3 regions of the Alteromonas sp. 76-1 genome follow, and region 2 is predicted to be linked to each of the others. Evidence: predicted binding sites of a transcription regulator. Region 2 holds the regulator's gene; each other region holds the start of a gene.
What was found. The regulator sigma-54, encoded in region 2, starts transcription at its own class of promoters, with help from an activator protein. The targets are predictions, from matches to a motif close to GTTGGCACGNNNNTNGNNT.
Positions count from the first base shown of each region.

Region 1: ALT761_RS17580 (EF-hand domain-containing protein) is a predicted target of sigma-54. The motif match lies at 2,947-2,965, and genes of this name have one in related genera.
Region 3: ALT761_RS15200 (DUF1328 domain-containing protein) is a predicted target of sigma-54. The motif match lies at 2,204-2,222, and genes of this name have one in related genera.

Region 1 covers NZ_LR136958.1:4,151,836-4,157,228, forward strand. Annotated here, with positions in the region: gene ALT761_RS17565 (type III pantothenate kinase) at 48-788, opposite strand; gene birA (bifunctional biotin--[acetyl-CoA-carboxylase] ligase/biotin operon repressor BirA) at 775-1,764, opposite strand; gene murB (UDP-N-acetylmuramate dehydrogenase) at 1,775-2,767, opposite strand; gene ALT761_RS17580 (EF-hand domain-containing protein) at 3,035-3,550, shown strand; rRNA gene rrf (5S ribosomal RNA) at 3,664-3,779, opposite strand; rRNA gene ALT761_RS17590 (23S ribosomal RNA) at 3,965-5,393, opposite strand, start outside.
Region 2 covers NZ_LR136958.1:858,308-863,700, reverse strand. Annotated here, with positions in the region: gene ALT761_RS03650 (KpsF/GutQ family sugar-phosphate isomerase) at 1-25, shown strand, start outside; gene kdsC (3-deoxy-manno-octulosonate-8-phosphatase KdsC) at 25-591, shown strand; gene lptC (LPS export ABC transporter periplasmic protein LptC) at 588-1,166, shown strand; gene lptA (lipopolysaccharide transport periplasmic protein LptA) at 1,135-1,698, shown strand; gene lptB (LPS export ABC transporter ATP-binding protein) at 1,701-2,426, shown strand; gene ALT761_RS03625 (RNA polymerase factor sigma-54) at 2,502-3,986, shown strand; gene hpf (ribosome hibernation promoting factor) at 4,016-4,303, shown strand; gene ptsN (PTS IIA-like nitrogen regulatory protein PtsN) at 4,312-4,755, shown strand; gene rapZ (RNase adapter RapZ) at 4,794-5,393, shown strand, end outside.
Region 3 covers NZ_LR136958.1:3,519,515-3,524,907, forward strand. Annotated here, with positions in the region: gene ALT761_RS15185 (TIGR03571 family LLM class oxidoreductase) at 1-148, shown strand, start outside; gene dkgB (2,5-didehydrogluconate reductase DkgB) at 174-998, shown strand; gene ALT761_RS15195 (alcohol dehydrogenase catalytic domain-containing protein) at 1,019-1,954, shown strand; gene ALT761_RS15200 (DUF1328 domain-containing protein) at 2,268-2,435, shown strand; gene ALT761_RS15205 (DUF4235 domain-containing protein) at 2,553-2,798, shown strand; gene ALT761_RS15210 (MATE family efflux transporter) at 2,927-4,261, opposite strand; gene ALT761_RS15215 (Gfo/Idh/MocA family protein) at 4,504-5,393, shown strand, end outside.

The DNA of each region.
Region 1 (5,393 bases), 1.4 Mb from region 2:
TTTTACTTTTTCTTTTTTGACCGATAAAAACTTATCAATCAAACCAGTTACGTAAGAAGCTCGCTTCTTGCGTAGCGGGCCAAACCTTGCACCACCAAATGAGCGGGACGAATCCTAACATCGCTTTCAAGGAATGCAAACATTTTTTTGTCTCCACCCCCTAAAATTATATCAAAATCGGTTTGTTTGCTGGATAAGTAATCAACAGCGCTCAAATAAACACCATACACTGCTGCATAGCACCCTGTTGCAACACATTCTTCGGTATCGTTGCCTAGGCTGAGACTGGTCGGAATTTCGTCATTTGCATACACTTTCTTAGTGGAATTAAGTAATGCTTGTTTCATTACTTGAAAGCCTGGTGTGATCCAACCGCCTAAATGTTGACCATTCACCACAAAATCAACTGTAATTGCTGTGCCCACATCCATCACAAAAAATGCTTTTTGTGTTTTTTCTGCAGCACAAACCATGGCAAGCCATCGATCGACCCCCATTTTTTTTTCGTTTTCGTAACTATTTTTTATGCCGAAGGCTTCTCGTTCTGTATTTTTCTCTTCAACGGCAATATTTCTTTGTTCGCAGGCGGCGAAAATTTGTTCGACCGCATCGGCTTTTCGTACTGAGGCTAAATATAAGTGGGAAATATTTTGCTGTTCATCGATAAAAGAAAGTAAATCGGATAACTTTTCTGTGGCCGTTGGCTCGTTTTCAGCATCAGATAACAAACAATATTTAAATCGAGTATTACCAACGTCCACTAAAACGATATTTTTATCGGTTACCACGTAAGCTAACCTCTCCACCGTGGAATCGAGTAATGCCATCTTGCGTTTCAACCAACAACGCACCGCTGGCATCTACGCCTCTATCAATACCTGAAAAACGTTTTTCGCCCATTTGTAGCACAATTCTTTTATCTGCATACAAGTCTAGCGCTTCCCAATGGGGTGCGAACGGGCCGAAACCTTGCTGGGTAAACTTAGGTAACAATGTCCAAAGTGATTTTATTATGGCTGCCGCTAAACTATTTCTATCTGGCGTGTGTCCTAAATAAGAGGTTAAGTCACTATGAGGTTGTCCAACGTCATATTGGCTATCAGGTACACACACATTTAAACCTATTCCAATGACAGAATGCGCAGTAGCACCAATTTGGCCTTCAACTTCTATAAGAATGCCAGCGAGCTTTTTACCTTGAAGGTAAATGTCGTTAGGCCACTTCAGTTCGGTATCATCTACGCCAAAGTCTTTCAATGCTTCACATACTGCCAAACCCACCATTAATGACAAACCTGCCATGCTTTGGTAACCATCTGGAAAAGACCAGTACATAGAAAACGTTAAGCTACCGCCAACAGGCGCCAACCAAGTTCTACCATGACGACCACGACCCGCCGTTTGTATTTCAGCAAATATTGCATCACCATCGGCTAATTCATGACGGGCATTTGCGATTCGCTTTTTCATTTCAGTATTAGTGGAAGGTAAAACCGATTCAACATCTATCATGGCGCGCTTAGAATTACCTAAGTGCTTCTTAATACTCTCTGCATTTAACAAAGAAAAACCTCGCTCTAAACGGTAACCCTTACCTTTAACTTTAAAAACATCTAATCCCCAGTCTGAAAGCTGAGAAATATGGCCAGCAACAGCGGTACGGGAAAGGCCAACTTGTTGCGCTATGGTTTCACCTGAATGGAAGTGTCCATCAGACAACAAGGCCAAAATATGTTTTCTTACTGATTTCGATGCCTGTCTCATAATTGCTGTCTCATAATTGAATGAGTCCTTCCTTGCCGACTAAACGCACTTCTGGCTCGAGCGTTATTTTAAATTCACTTTCTACCGAATTCATTATCTCTTTAGCTAGGGCAATTAGGTCATTACCCTGCGCGTTTCCTATATTAGTTAATACTAGCGGCTGTGTGGGATGACACCTAACGCCATTAAGCGCCTTTCCTTTAAAACCCATCTGATCGATAAGCCATGCAGCAGGTACTTTTACCTGATTTTCTGACACCGGGTAACTCGGTATATCAAGATAATGACATTTCAGTTCTTCAAAATGCGCTAATGCAATAACAGGGTTCTTAAAGAAACTACCTGCATTTCCAAGCTGCTTAGGATCAGGAAGCTTGGCTTTTCGCACTTTTATTACCTTATTAAAAATATCTTTCGCACTAGGGGAGTCTATAGCCGACAATTCACCATAACTCGCCACAACGTCGTACGCCTTGGGAAGTGTAAAATTCACTTTGGTGATAAGCGCTTTACCATATAAGGCGTGTTTAAAAATACTATCGCGGTAACCAAACTGACAATCAGCCCCCTTAATAAGAAAGGGCTCTTTTGTTTCAAGTAGTATCGCTTCTATAGAATCTATGAAGGAATGTACCTCTACACCGTAAGCCCCAATATTTTGAATAGGTGATGCGCCTACGGAACCTGGGATCAACGCTAAATTTTCCAGCCCGAACCATTCATTTTGCATACACAGCGACACAAACTCATGCCAATCTTCCCCCGCCCCAACACTAATATGATGATGTGATTCGGTGTCGTAGTGGCTAATACCCTTAATTTTATTTACTAGCACCACACCTTCGAAGTCATCCAAAAATACAGAGTTACTTCCGCCGCCTAAAATATATGTATTAACTTCTGGATTGTAGGCTTGTAAAAATGAGTCTATAGAGTCGAATTCGACGATAGATGTGCAATTCGAAGCTAAAGAAAAAGTATGATATTGCTGTAATGAGGGCATAGCACTTTATTGAAGAATAATAATGCGCTAATGGTAGGTGAAGCTGATGTTAATTAAAAGCGGTTTAGAGGGATTGGTTGAGGTGAAAGTCCCCTGTATATATTTCACACACTGCAGAGTTCTTAACCAGTGCCCGTCGACTTCTTTCTGTTATTAGTCAAAAAATCAGAAAGTTAGGTGGTGGCATAAAATATGAATCTTTACTTGTTACACTGAAACGTTTTGTCTCTTTCTAAGCAGAACGCACTAAAGTAAATGGAGTTTATTATGAAAAAGCTTTCACTTTCTATGTTAATGAGCACACTAATTACGAGTTCGGTAATGGCCTCGTCCAACGGTAAGATAGAAACTAGTTTTACAGGTTTAGATTCTGATGGTGACGAATTACTCACATCAAGTGAATTGGAAGGAACATCATTAGCGCCTTATCTAGAAAATATAGACACAAACGGTGACTCTGCTATAAACCTTTCTGAATTTAACAAATACGTAAAAGCAAACACCAGCAAGTTCAGTGAGGATGTTATCGCGACAGTTGACGAAAATAGTGTAGAAGACGCCGTTAGCGTAGAAAAGGTAGATGACGTAGAAAACAGTGCCATGGTATCAGCAGTTGTTGTTAATTTTGAAAAAGCGGACTTAAATGAAAATGGTACATTGTCATCTGCTGAAGTATCAAAAGCCAATATAGACGGAAACTTCACTAAAATGGATAAAGATGGGGATGGGGCACTCACCAAAACAGAACTTGAACATTATCTGAAAATGAAAGGTAAGCAGTAAGTATCTTTGTTTTCATACAATGAGTAATGCAGATTTAGAACCTGCCTAGCTTCACTTTCTTACACGCATAAAAAAAGGGCTATCCGTTAGGATAGCCCTTTCTTCGAATGGGAGCTTGGCAGTGTGCTACTCTCACATGGGGAAACCCCACACTACCATCGCCGCTAATACGTTTCACTTCTGAGTTCGGAATGGGATCAGGTGGTACCGTATCGCTATGGCTGCCAAGCAAAAACTTTTGCAAACGTTTGTTTGCGTAATACCGACTTATTCAGTCCATATTACTTTAATAATTAACAATTTAGGAATTCTGATATTCACGTAATCAATCTTTTGAGCACTGAGTACTACTACTCTAGTTGCTATTAGCTTTGTCTTACAACACTCAAGATTATAAAGCCTCTTGGGCGTTGTATGGTTAAGCCTCTCGGGCAATTAGTACAGGTTAGCTTAACGCCTTACAACGCTTCCACATCCTGCCTATCAACGTCATCGTCTATAACAACCCTTCCGGACTTTAAAAGTCAGGGATGACTCATCTTTGGGCCGGCTTCCCGCTTAGATGCTTTCAGCGGTTATCCGTTCCGAACGTAGCTACCGGGCAATGCCATTGGCATGACAACCCGAACACCAGCGGTTCGTCCACTCCGGTCCTCTCGTACTAGGAGCAGCTCCCATCAATCATCCAACGCCCACACCAGATAGGGACCGAACTGTCTCACGACGTTCTAAACCCAGCTCGCGTACCACTTTAAATGGCGAACAGCCATACCCTTGGGACCGACTTCAGCCCCAGGATGTGATGAGCCGACATCGAGGTGCCAAACACCGCCGTCGATATGAACTCTTGGGCGGTATCAGCCTGTTATCCCCGGAGTACCTTTTATCCGTTGAGCGATGGCCCTTCCATACAGAACCACCGGATCACTATGACCTACTTTCGTACCTGCTCGACGTGTCTGTCTCGCAGTTAAGCTAGCTTATGCCATTGCACTAACCTCACGATGTCCGACCGTGATTAGCTAACCTTCGTGCTCCTCCGTTACTATTTGGGAGGAGACCGCCCCAGTCAAACTACCCACCAGACACTGTCCATAATCCCGATAAGGGACCAATGTTAGAACATCAAACATACAAGGGTGGTATTTCAAGGACGGCTCCACACAATCTAGCGACTGTGCTTCGAAGCCTCCCACCTATCCTACACATGTAGGTTCAATGTTCAGTGCCAAGCTGTAGTAAAGGTTCACGGGGTCTTTCCGTCTAGGTGCGGGTACACAGCATCTTCACTGCGATTTCAATTTCACTGAGTCTCGGGTGGAGACAGCGTGGCCATGGTTACACCATTCGTGCAGGTCGGAACTTACCCGACAAGGAATTTCGCTACCTTAGGACCGTTATAGTTACGGCCGCCGTTTACCGGGGCTTCGATCAAGAGCTTCTCCGAAGATAACCCCATCAATTAACCTTCCGGCACCGGGCAGGTGTCACACCCTATACGTCCTCTTGCGAGTTAGCAGAGTGCTGTGTTTTTAATAAACAGTCCCAGCCACCTGGTCACTGCGGCCCTCATCTGCTCAAGGAGCAAGTCCTATCACAAACAAGGGCGTACCTTCTCCCGAAGTTACGGTACAATTTTGCCGAGTTCCTTCACCCGAGTTCTCTCAAGCGCCTTAGTATTCTCTACCTGACCACCTGTGTCGGTTTGGGGTACGGTTCATATAATCATAAGTTTAGAAGCTTTTCCTGGAAGCAGGGCATCAACAACTTCACTACCGTAGTAGCTCGTCTCGCATCTCAGCTTTAAGCGTCCGGATTTACCTAAACGCTCGGCCTACTTGCT
Region 2 (5,393 bases):
GCTACTTAAAGCGGGAGTTTTATAATGAACGACACCCAAACAGCCGTAAATACACTTTATACCGCTATGCCAACGGCGTTGTATTCCTCGTTAAAACAAGTTCGATTATTAGTCTGTGATGTAGACGGTGTGTTTTCAGATGGCCGTATTTACCTTGGTAATGCTGGCGAAGAGTTAAAAGCATTTCATACCCGTGATGGCTATGGTGTTAAAGCGCTTGTGAATTCAGGTGTGGCAGTGGCGGTTATTACGGGCAGGCGTTCTGCCATTGTCGAAAATAGAATGAAAGCACTGAATGTCGCACACATTGTGCAGGGTGAAGAAAATAAATCTGACGCCCTTGCAGAACTGATGGCTCGCTTATCACTTAAGCCCGAGCATGTGGCGGTAGTAGGTGACGATATGCCTGATACGGGCATGTATCCTCACGCTAATGTAAGAATTGCGGTAAAAGACGCCCACCCTGCGGTTGCACAGCAAGCGAATTGGATCACCACGTTGCCCGGCGGCTTCGGGGCCGTTCGCGAAATATGTGACACCTTGCTTCAAGCAAACGACAAGCTACACGGAATTCAAGGTGCTAGCGTATGAAGGTATTAGGTTTTGACCGATTAGGCTTAAGTATTTCGGTGTTATTTATATTGGCATCCGCCCTGTATATTCCTATTTGGATGGACGAAGACCCTGCTCAGCAATCTGATCAAGGGCCGGACGCATTGAAGCCTGCATATAAAGCCAAAAACCTAACGACCACCTTATACAATCAAGAAGGACAGCTAAATCACAAAGTATTTGCAGCGTCGATGGAACATTACGACCAATTGGGCTTTGTTTTATTCCAAAAGCCCAGATATACATTGTATACCGACGATGCACAGTCACCGTGGGAAGTTACCGCGACAGAAGGCACTTTGTATAATAACGAATTGATACAGCTAGAAAATAATGTCGTTATTGAAAACCAAAGTGTCGATGACTTTGTAAGAACAATACGCACAGCGTTTATAGAGATAAACCTGTACACTAAGCAAATGACATCTGATCAGCCCGTGGAAATACGTGGCTTACAATATGTGATTAACAGCAATGGGTTTAACGCTAATTTGCGTACCCAGGAATACGAGTTAATAGACCATGTACAAACCATTTATTCGCCTAGCCACTAAAGCATTAGCGACTAGCCTCGCTGTTAGCCTATTTGCTATTGCGGCTATAGCGGCTGAAAGCGACTTTAATAAACCAATTAAAGTTGACTCGAAATCGCAATTTGTTGACGGTAAAAACAAAACCTCATTGTTTAAAGATGATGTAAGGATTACTCAAGGTTCTTTGGTGATAAATGCTGATGAAGTTGAAGTGATTGCCAGCGAAGGTGATGGACGAGAGATATTCGTGGCTCGCGGCAAACCAGCCAGCTATTCGCAAAAACTTGAAGACGGTGCTCCTGTTACAGCGAAGGCCAATGAAATTCGCTATGAAGTAGTAAATCGAACTATTTCTTTACAAGGAAATGCTGAGCTACAGCAAGACACCAGTAAAGTACAAGGCGACAAGATTACCTTCGACATGGTCACTGAACAATTACTTGCAACAGGCGGCGAAGACGGCGAAGGTGGCAGAGTCACTACCGTATTTACCCCTGAGGCAATACGTAAAGCGTCATCGAATAACGAAGACGATAAGGCGGACGACAACTAATCATGGCAACGTTGAGCGCACAGAGCCTTGCAAAGGCTTATAAAGCACGTCAAGTGGTTCGCGATGTAAGCTTATCAGTATCGACGGGGCAAATCGTTGGACTACTCGGCCCTAATGGTGCCGGTAAAACGACTACCTTCTACATGATTGTTGGCTTAGTTCCCTTAGATAAGGGCAAAATCAGTATTGATGACAGCGAATTAACTCACGAGCCCATGCACGAACGTGCTCGCCGCGGTATTGGGTATTTGCCGCAAGAAGCCTCTATTTTTAGAAAATTGACGGTGTTTGAGAACATCATGGCTATCTTGCAAACCCGTAAAGGGTTAAGTTCATCAGAACAAGAACAAGAAGCCGATGCGCTACTTGATGAATTTAATATCAACCATATACGTAATAGTACGGGTATGAGTTTATCCGGTGGTGAACGCCGCCGAGTAGAAATCGCACGAGCATTAGCAGCCGATCCGCAATTTATTTTGCTTGATGAGCCATTTGCTGGTGTTGATCCTATATCGGTTAATGATATAAAGAAGATCATTCAACATCTTCGTGACAGAGGAATTGGAATCCTCATCACCGATCACAACGTAAGAGAAACACTGGATGTGTGTGAGAAAGCGTATATTGTGAGCCAAGGCGAACTCATCGCGCAAGGGACGGCAGAACAAGTTTTAAGTAATCAGAAAGTAAGGGATGTATACCTAGGAGAACAATTCAGGCTATAGTTACTGTAACCGAATTGTCATTTTCAGTTTTAAGCACGGGTATATTCACAACAAGAGTTTAAAAATAAGACGTAGATGAAACCATCTTTACAGCTAAAGTTCAGTCAACAACTTACCATGACACCGCAGTTGCAGCAGGCAATCAAGCTGCTGCAGTTGTCTACGCTCGACCTGCAGCAAGAGATTCAGGAAGCACTTGACTCAAACCCTCTTTTAGAAGTTGAAGAAGGCGGTGATGACCACCCGGTTGAGAAAAACAACATGGATGGTGACGACCCTTCTGTGGAAGCGGCTCCCACTGCATCTAGCGATTCGTTGGAAGCTGGTGACGCGCTTGAAAAGAACGACCTTCCCGACGAGTTGCCAATCGACAGCACATGGGATGAGTATTACTCGGCCTCTTCTGCCCCCGCTCCTGGCCCATCGAATAATGATGACGACCAACTGTTTCAGGGTGAAACCACCGACAATATTCAAGACCATTTGCTTTGGCAGATGCGTTTAACCCCGTTTTCAGATACAGACCGCGCCATTGCTACCGCCATTATCGACTCCATTGATGAATCTGGTTACCTTAACGTACCCATTGAACAGATTTTAGAATCGGTAAACTCTGACGATGTTGAAGAGTTGGTAGAAATGGACGAAGTTGAATGTGTACTAAAACGTATTCAAATGTTCGACCCTATTGGTTCAGGTTCACGTACACCGCAAGAATGTTTGCTCGTGCAGCTTCGCCAGTTCTCAGACGATACGCCATGGCTCACCGAAGCCAGACAGCTTATTAATGAGTACTCAGACCTGCTGAGCAGCAAAGATTACCGTACGTTAATGCGCAAGAGCCGTTTGAAAGAAGATCAACTTCGCGAAGCCATGCGCTTATTGCAAACGTTGAATCCTCGTCCTGGCAGTGCATTAATTACTAAAGAACCCGAATACGTTATTCCTGATGTTTCGGTAAACAAAAAGAATGGCCGTTGGGTAGTAGAACTTAATCCCGACAGCTTGCCAAAATTAAGCGTAAATCAACAATACGCTGCCATGAGCCGACGCTCTAAAAACAGCAGCGATTCGCAATTTATTCGCTCGCATATGCAAGAAGCCAAGTGGTTTATAAAAAGCCTTGAGTCAAGAAACGACACCTTGATGAAAGTAGCAAACTGTATTGTGCAGCAACAAATGGGCTTTTTCGAGCACGGCCCAGAAATGATGAAACCAATGGTGCTAAATGATGTCGCAGAAATGGTAGATATGCATGAATCCACCATTTCACGTGTCACCACGCAAAAGTATATGCATACCCCTCGTGGCATTTTCGAGTTGAAGTATTTCTTCTCTAGCCATGTAGCAACGGAATCTGGTGGTGAGTGTTCATCTACCGCTATTCGCGCGTTAATTAAAAAGCTTGTGGCAGCGGAAACGCCCAGCAAGCCATTAAGCGATAGCAAGATTGCTCAATTGTTGGCCGAACAAGGCATTAAAGTAGCCCGGCGGACAATAGCAAAATACCGGGAATCGTTATCGATTCCGCCGTCAAACCAACGCAAAAGCCTTATCTAAAGGCCTTGATAATTTAAGGAAGACGAAATATGCAAATCAACCTTACCGGTCATCATGTCGAAATTACTGACTCTTTGCGTAGCTATGTCGATACTAAGTTCAGCAAACTAGAGCGTCACTTTGATCACATATCTAATGTGCATGTCATCCTGAACGTCGAAAAACTCAATCAAAAAGCCGAAGCCACCATGCACCTTAGCGGCGCAGAAGTGTTTGCTTCATCTCATAATACAGACATGTATGCGGCGATAGACAGCATGATCGACAAACTCGACAGGCAAGTTATCAAGCATAAGGAAAAGCTGAAAAAGCACTAAATATTAGTATGGAAATTCAAGCCATAGTAAGTTTGGACCGCACCGAGTGTGCGGTTCAATGTAATAGCAAAAAGCGTATTCTTGAGATTATTAGCGACATTGCCGCTAAGAATAATCCCGACATCGATCAGGCCACAGTGCTAGCGAGCCTACTTGCCCGTGAACGAATGGGAAGTACGGGGATTGGCAATGGCATTGCATTGCCTCATGGTCGTTTACCGGGTTTAGAACACGTTATCGCCATTATTGTAACTAGTCACCCTGCCATCGATTTTGATGCGCTTGACGACCAGCCCGTAGATATATTCTTTGCCTTGTTGGTGCCTGAAGAGAAAACAGAAGGTCACTTACAAACACTCGCTACCGTGGCGGGTAAGCTAAGTGATAAAGAAACGGTGAAAGCCATTAGACGGGCCTCCACCAGTGACGACATTATTACGGCTTTAAGCTAAAAAAGCACAGCACCATATTTTTAGAGGGAGAAATGCAGGTGAAACTGATTATTATCAGTGGTCGATCCGGTTCAGGAAAATCAGTTGCGCTACGTGCCCTTGAAGACTTAGGTTACTATTGCGTAGATAATATTCCGGTTAACCTTCTCCCTACTCTTACCCATACCGTGGTTGATGAATATGACCAAGTTGCGGTAAGTATCGATGTAAGAAACCTGCCCAAAAACCCAGCGGACTTGGTAGAAATTTTAGATTACCTACCCTCATCGTGGTCTATGACCATTGTGTACATCGACGCAAGCGACGATGTGCTGGTGAAGCGTTTCAGCGAAACCCGCCGACTGCATCCGTTAGCCAAACTCAACAAATCATTATCTGAGTCTATAAAGGCCGAATCAGATTTACTTGCGCCTATCGTTGAACGCGCCGATTTGTATATTGATACGGATAAACTCACTATTCATCAACTCGCAGAACTTATCCGCGAACGAATTCTAGGTAAGAAAAGCTCTCGCTTAGTATTGGTGTTTGAATCGTTTGGCTTTAAGCACGGTATTCCTAAAGACGCAGATTACGTGTTCGATGCAAGGTTTTTACCCAACCCGCATTGGGAACCAGATTTAAAGCACTTAACGGGC
Region 3 (5,393 bases), 2.1 Mb from region 2:
AACTGGCGTAAACGGGCTTATCAAAGAACTTAAGGCAATGAAAAGCGCGGGCGTTAACCATATTGGCCTTCACTTCAGGCGAAATACGCTGCCGGTTGAAGACGCAATGCAGCGAATTGCTGAGCACGTTCTACCGCATTTTCATTAGTAACGGAAATTAACAAGGAGGCATCATGCCTAACGTAAATCAGTCACAGTCTAAAATTCCTTCACTGGGTGTAGGCACATTTCGTTTAAAAGATGAAGAAGCATATAACAGCGTGACGATGGCCCTAGAAGTAGGTTTCCGCCACATTGATACCGCACAAATTTATGGCAATGAAGAAGCCGTGGGCCGGGCTATTAAAGACAGTGCCGTAGCACGTGAAGATTTATACGTTACCACCAAAGTGTGGAACGATAAGCTAAACAAAGCGAGCTTTGTTGACAGTGTAAAAGAAAGCTTGGCAAAACTTCAGCTAGATTACGTAGACCTACTGCTTATTCACTGGCCGTCACCAGAAAACGGTGAAAGCATGGAAGAATACTTAGGTGAGTTACTAAAAGTGAAAACGTTAGGCCTTACCAAAGAAATCGGCATTTCTAACTTTACGGTGGCTCAAGTTGAACAAGCCGTAGGTATTTTAGGTCAAGGTGTTATTGCCACTAACCAAGTTGAAGTTCATCCTTATCTGACCAATGATAAAGTGCGCGCCGTGTGCGACAAGCACGGCATTGTTGTTACCGGCTACATGCCATTTGCCGTAGGCAAAGTGCTTAAAGACGACACCATTGTTGCCATTGCAGAGAAGCACGGGGTGAGCGCGGCTGAAGTGGTTGTGGCCTGGGAGCTTGCCAATGGCCTTGTGACTATTCCATCGTCTACCAAACGTAAGAACTTGGAAACCAATTTCAAAGCACTTGAGCTAACGCTTGACGCAGAAGACATTGCAAAAATTGACGCACTAGACTGCGGCGATCGTCAGGCCACACCAGACTTTGCCCCAGAGTGGGATTAGAGAGGTATTAGATAGGTATTATGCAAGCGAATGTTTGGCAATTTCAACAAGCAGGTAAGCCACTAGTGCATGACGAGCAGGTAATCTCGGCACCAGCGGCTGGGCGTATTGTGGTGCGTAATTATGCGATTGGTATAAACCCAGTAGACTGGAAGTTTATCGACGATAATCCCCGCGATTGGCAAGAAGGCCATGTGCCAGGTGTCGACGGCGCAGGCGTTGTTATTGCCGTGGGCGATGGTGTGGATAACGGGTTATTGGGAAAGCGCGTTGCTTATCATCATAGTCTTAGCGAGAACGGTAGTTTTGCAGATCATACACAGGTATACGCAAGCCGCGTAATGGACGTGCCTGAAAGTATGGACTTTGCATTGGCTGCGGCCCTGCCATGCCCCATGCTAACGGCGTGGCAAGCATTCAGTAAAGTACCCGTTAGGCAAGGTGCTGATGTACTCGTTAGCGGAATGGGAGCGGTAAACAAGCTGCTTTCCCAACTGTTATCGCAGGCCGGCTTTAATGTGCACGTTATATCCAGCAGTTTCACTCAAGCGCAAGCGGATGTAATGGGTGTGAAAGCCATTCATAGTGATGCCCCAACAGGCCAAAGCTTTTACGCACTTTTCGATGCAAATGGCCCTGATAACGCCAAAAACCTTGTACCTTTATTGGAAGCGAATGGTCATGTGGTGAGTATCTTAGGGCGCATTGAAGAGCCTGTAGATGAACCGTTTACCCGCACAATTTCATATCACGAAATAGCCCTAGGCGCTTTGCACGATTTCGGTGATTTAGCGCAGTGGCAGCGTCTTATGAACGACGGTGAAACCTTGTTAAGGCAAATAACAGAGCAGCAAATAGTGGTAGAAATACCTCAAGTGTTTGCTTTTCAAAACCTCAACGATGCGCTTCATTCTTCTAAAGAAGCCAAACAAAAAGCAGTGGTGACTGTTAGCTAAATGAAATGGGGGCAGAGTATTTTTGTAAGGAAATGGATAAAAGTACTCTGCCTCTTTTATGCGTAACACTATTATTTTCTAGCCCCATCATTCGAGAAATATTTACAGTTTTATTCGGTAAAATAGTCATCCTCTCTAGTCGTTACATATATTACGGCGCAAAAAACGCACTTCTTTTTGTCGATAAAATCGGGCTACAAGCCGCATTCTGACGCTATTTTGAGCAACAATTTAAAACAATCTGGCAAAGTAGGCCTGTGGTTTGCAACTCCATAACTAACTCACATTAACTCACAAACTGAAGGGATACATTATGTTACGTTGGGCTTTAATATTTTTAGTAGTTGCATTAGTTGCAGCAGTTTTAGGATTTGGTGGAATTGCTGGTTCTGCAGCGGGTATCGCCAAAATTATATTCGGTGTTTTCGTTATCCTACTGATCATTTCAGTTGTTATGAATATGGTTAAAGGCAAAAGTTAAACGAAAGCCGAAGTAAAAAATTGGTTTTAAGACTTTGCGAGAGTCTGTAATAAACAGCCATTAGTCATTTGATTAATGGCTGTTTTTTTAATTTACGCTTCATCAATGGAGATCATTATGAGCAACAAACAACGCATTACGAACGTAGGTATCGGTCTTGCCGCTGCATCTGCAGGAATTCTAGCGAGAAAAACGCTTCAAAAGTCGTGGGAAAAAGTGACTAACGACCCCGCCCCGAAAGACAAAGAAAGTGAAAATACAGACCTTAAAGAGGCCGTAACCTGGGCTGTAGTATCAGGCATTGGAGCAGGCGTTGCCAGAATGGCCGTTCAATATGTACTAGACAAACGCCAGTCAAAATAACACTGCCAAATTGATACCTCTTAAAAGTGTAAGCACTTATAAGAGGTATCGAAACGTTGGTTAATTTTTGCGACCTGTTCCCATAACACATCTGTTAAATAAATCTGCAAGATTGAATACAAGCCAATTCATAATTTAACCCTGTTTATCTCTCTTCTGGTATAAAAGAAAGCAATGACGGCGCTTAAAATAACCACTGTAACGATGGTGTAAAACATAGACACCATGGGGTAGCCCCACACTACAATCAGTACATAGTTTATTGAAGCGGGCACAACAAGTTGACGGGCTATACCTAAATACATGGGAAACATAGGCTTTTGCATTGCCTGCAATATAGCCACACTTTGAAACAAAACCACGTACGCATAAAAAGCTAATGTATCAATTCTAAGGTACGTTATTCCTGTATTTTTAATGGCACTGTCGTTAGTAAAAAGGCTCATTGCCAGCGGCGATAGAAAATACATAACGGGAATAGACACTACCGCCATAAAGAAACCGATTAGTAACCCCTTGCGGTACGTTTCAGCCACACGGTCGTATTTTTTTACGCCCATATTCTGACCCGCTATGGCCATTACCGCGCTATTCAACCCTAACGCTGGTAGTAACAACACCTGCTCTAGACGCAGCCCAACGGTATACCCTGCCACATGCTCACTACCAAATTGACCGATAAGCGCCACTGTAATAAAACCACCTAAAATAATAGTGAGCATATTGAAGCTAGCGGGCACAATTTGTTTAAGTAGCTTTTGCCAACGCTCTTTATCAAAAGTGGGCATTACCAATATGTTTAAACGCTTCATCAGTACCCGGAACAGGTAAAACGCGGTGGCAAACTTAATCACCACGGTGGCTAGCGCTATACCGCTTACCCCTAAGTCGAGTATAAAAGTAAAGAAGGGGTTCAGCCCAAAATTGGCAAAGAAACCAATCATGAGTGCATTTCGGTTAGATTTGGTATCGCCTAGTGCCATCAACGCGCCCGCCGCCCCGAAAGATAAGGTGAAGCCTACCGAGCCGGCTAACGTTACCCATAAATATTCCATGGCAAGCGGCTCGATATGAGGTTCAGCGCCAAGTAAAACCACCAACGGACGCGCCGCAAAAAATCCTATTACACACGACACCGCACTAAAGGCAATGGCAAGGCCGCTTACGTTATCTAGCCAGCCTTTCACTTCGTGGGTTTCTCCCCTACCCGCCCCCGGCGCAATCATTGCAGAAGCCCCAGTTTGAATGCCAATACCAATAGACAGCAGTAGAAAGAAAACGCTGGACGCGATAGATAAACCGGCAAGTGCATTATCTGACAAGTAGCCCGCAAACCAAATGTCGGTCAGGTTATACAGTGTATTGAAGATCATGCCCGTTGATGCCGGGATAGCAAGCCGCACCATGTGGCCGACAATAGCGCCTTCCGTTAACGATGGTTCAGATTTGGTGGCTTCTTGCATTTAGCTTCCTCGGCTACAACGAATACCCGCAATAACATACCGATTTTTAAGCCCGCTGGAAAAGTTTTGTTTTAATAATGAGGTAAGAGAATGAGATCAGTGTGAATTTAGGAATTAATGTACTCTGTTCTCTTTATTCCTGCTCCCTTTACTTCTACTCTCTTTATTCCCTTATTTAAAGCTAGTCTAGAGCGCTAACTTTCCCTATACTTTTTGCAAACTGTTTAAAAAAGGAACAAGGAATGTATCGATTTGGCATTGTCGGCGCTGGCATGATCGCGGATTTTCATGCTCAGGCTATTAACGCTATACCTAATGCAGAGCTAACAGGGATTTATTCACGTTCAACTGAAAAAGCGAACGCCTTCGCACAGAAACATAACTGCACACCTTTTGACGATTATGCTTCTTTTATAAATTCTCCCAATATTGATGTTATTACCGTATGCACCCCATCAGGGTTTCATTTAGAGCCCATATCTGCTGCAGCCAAAGCGGGTAAACACATTATTTGCGAAAAGCCCCTTGAAGTGACCGCCGAACGAGTGGATGAGATGATAGCCGTATGTGCAGAAAATAATGTGATGTTAGCGGGCATTTTCCCCCGGCGTTTCAATGCATCGTCGCAGCTACTTAAAAAGGCGTTAGCGCAAGGTAGATTTGGCAACATTGCTATGGCTGATGCCTATATTAAATGGTGGCGAACTCAAGAGTACTATGAAAGCGGCGCTTGGCGTGGCACCTGGAAGCTAGACGGCGGGGGCGCGTTAATGAACCAATCTATCCATACCATCGATTTATTACTTTACGTGATGGGCGACGTTAAATCCGTACGGGCAGAAACTAGGCTTGTGGCCCATGAGGGAATAGAAGTAGAAGATGTTGGTATTGCCATGGTGGAGTTTGAAAGTGGCGCGTTGGGTGTGATTCAAGGGTCTACCGCGTGCTGGTCTAAAAACGGACATCCGGCAGAAATCCAAATTACCGGCTCGCAGGGTTCTGTTTTCATGAGCGATGACAAATTCCGGCTGTGGGAGTTCGCTAATGAAAGTGAACATGACAATGAAATTAGACAGCAATATGGTCTTAATGAGAATGAAGCCGGCGCTGGCGCAGCCGACCCTTCAGCCAT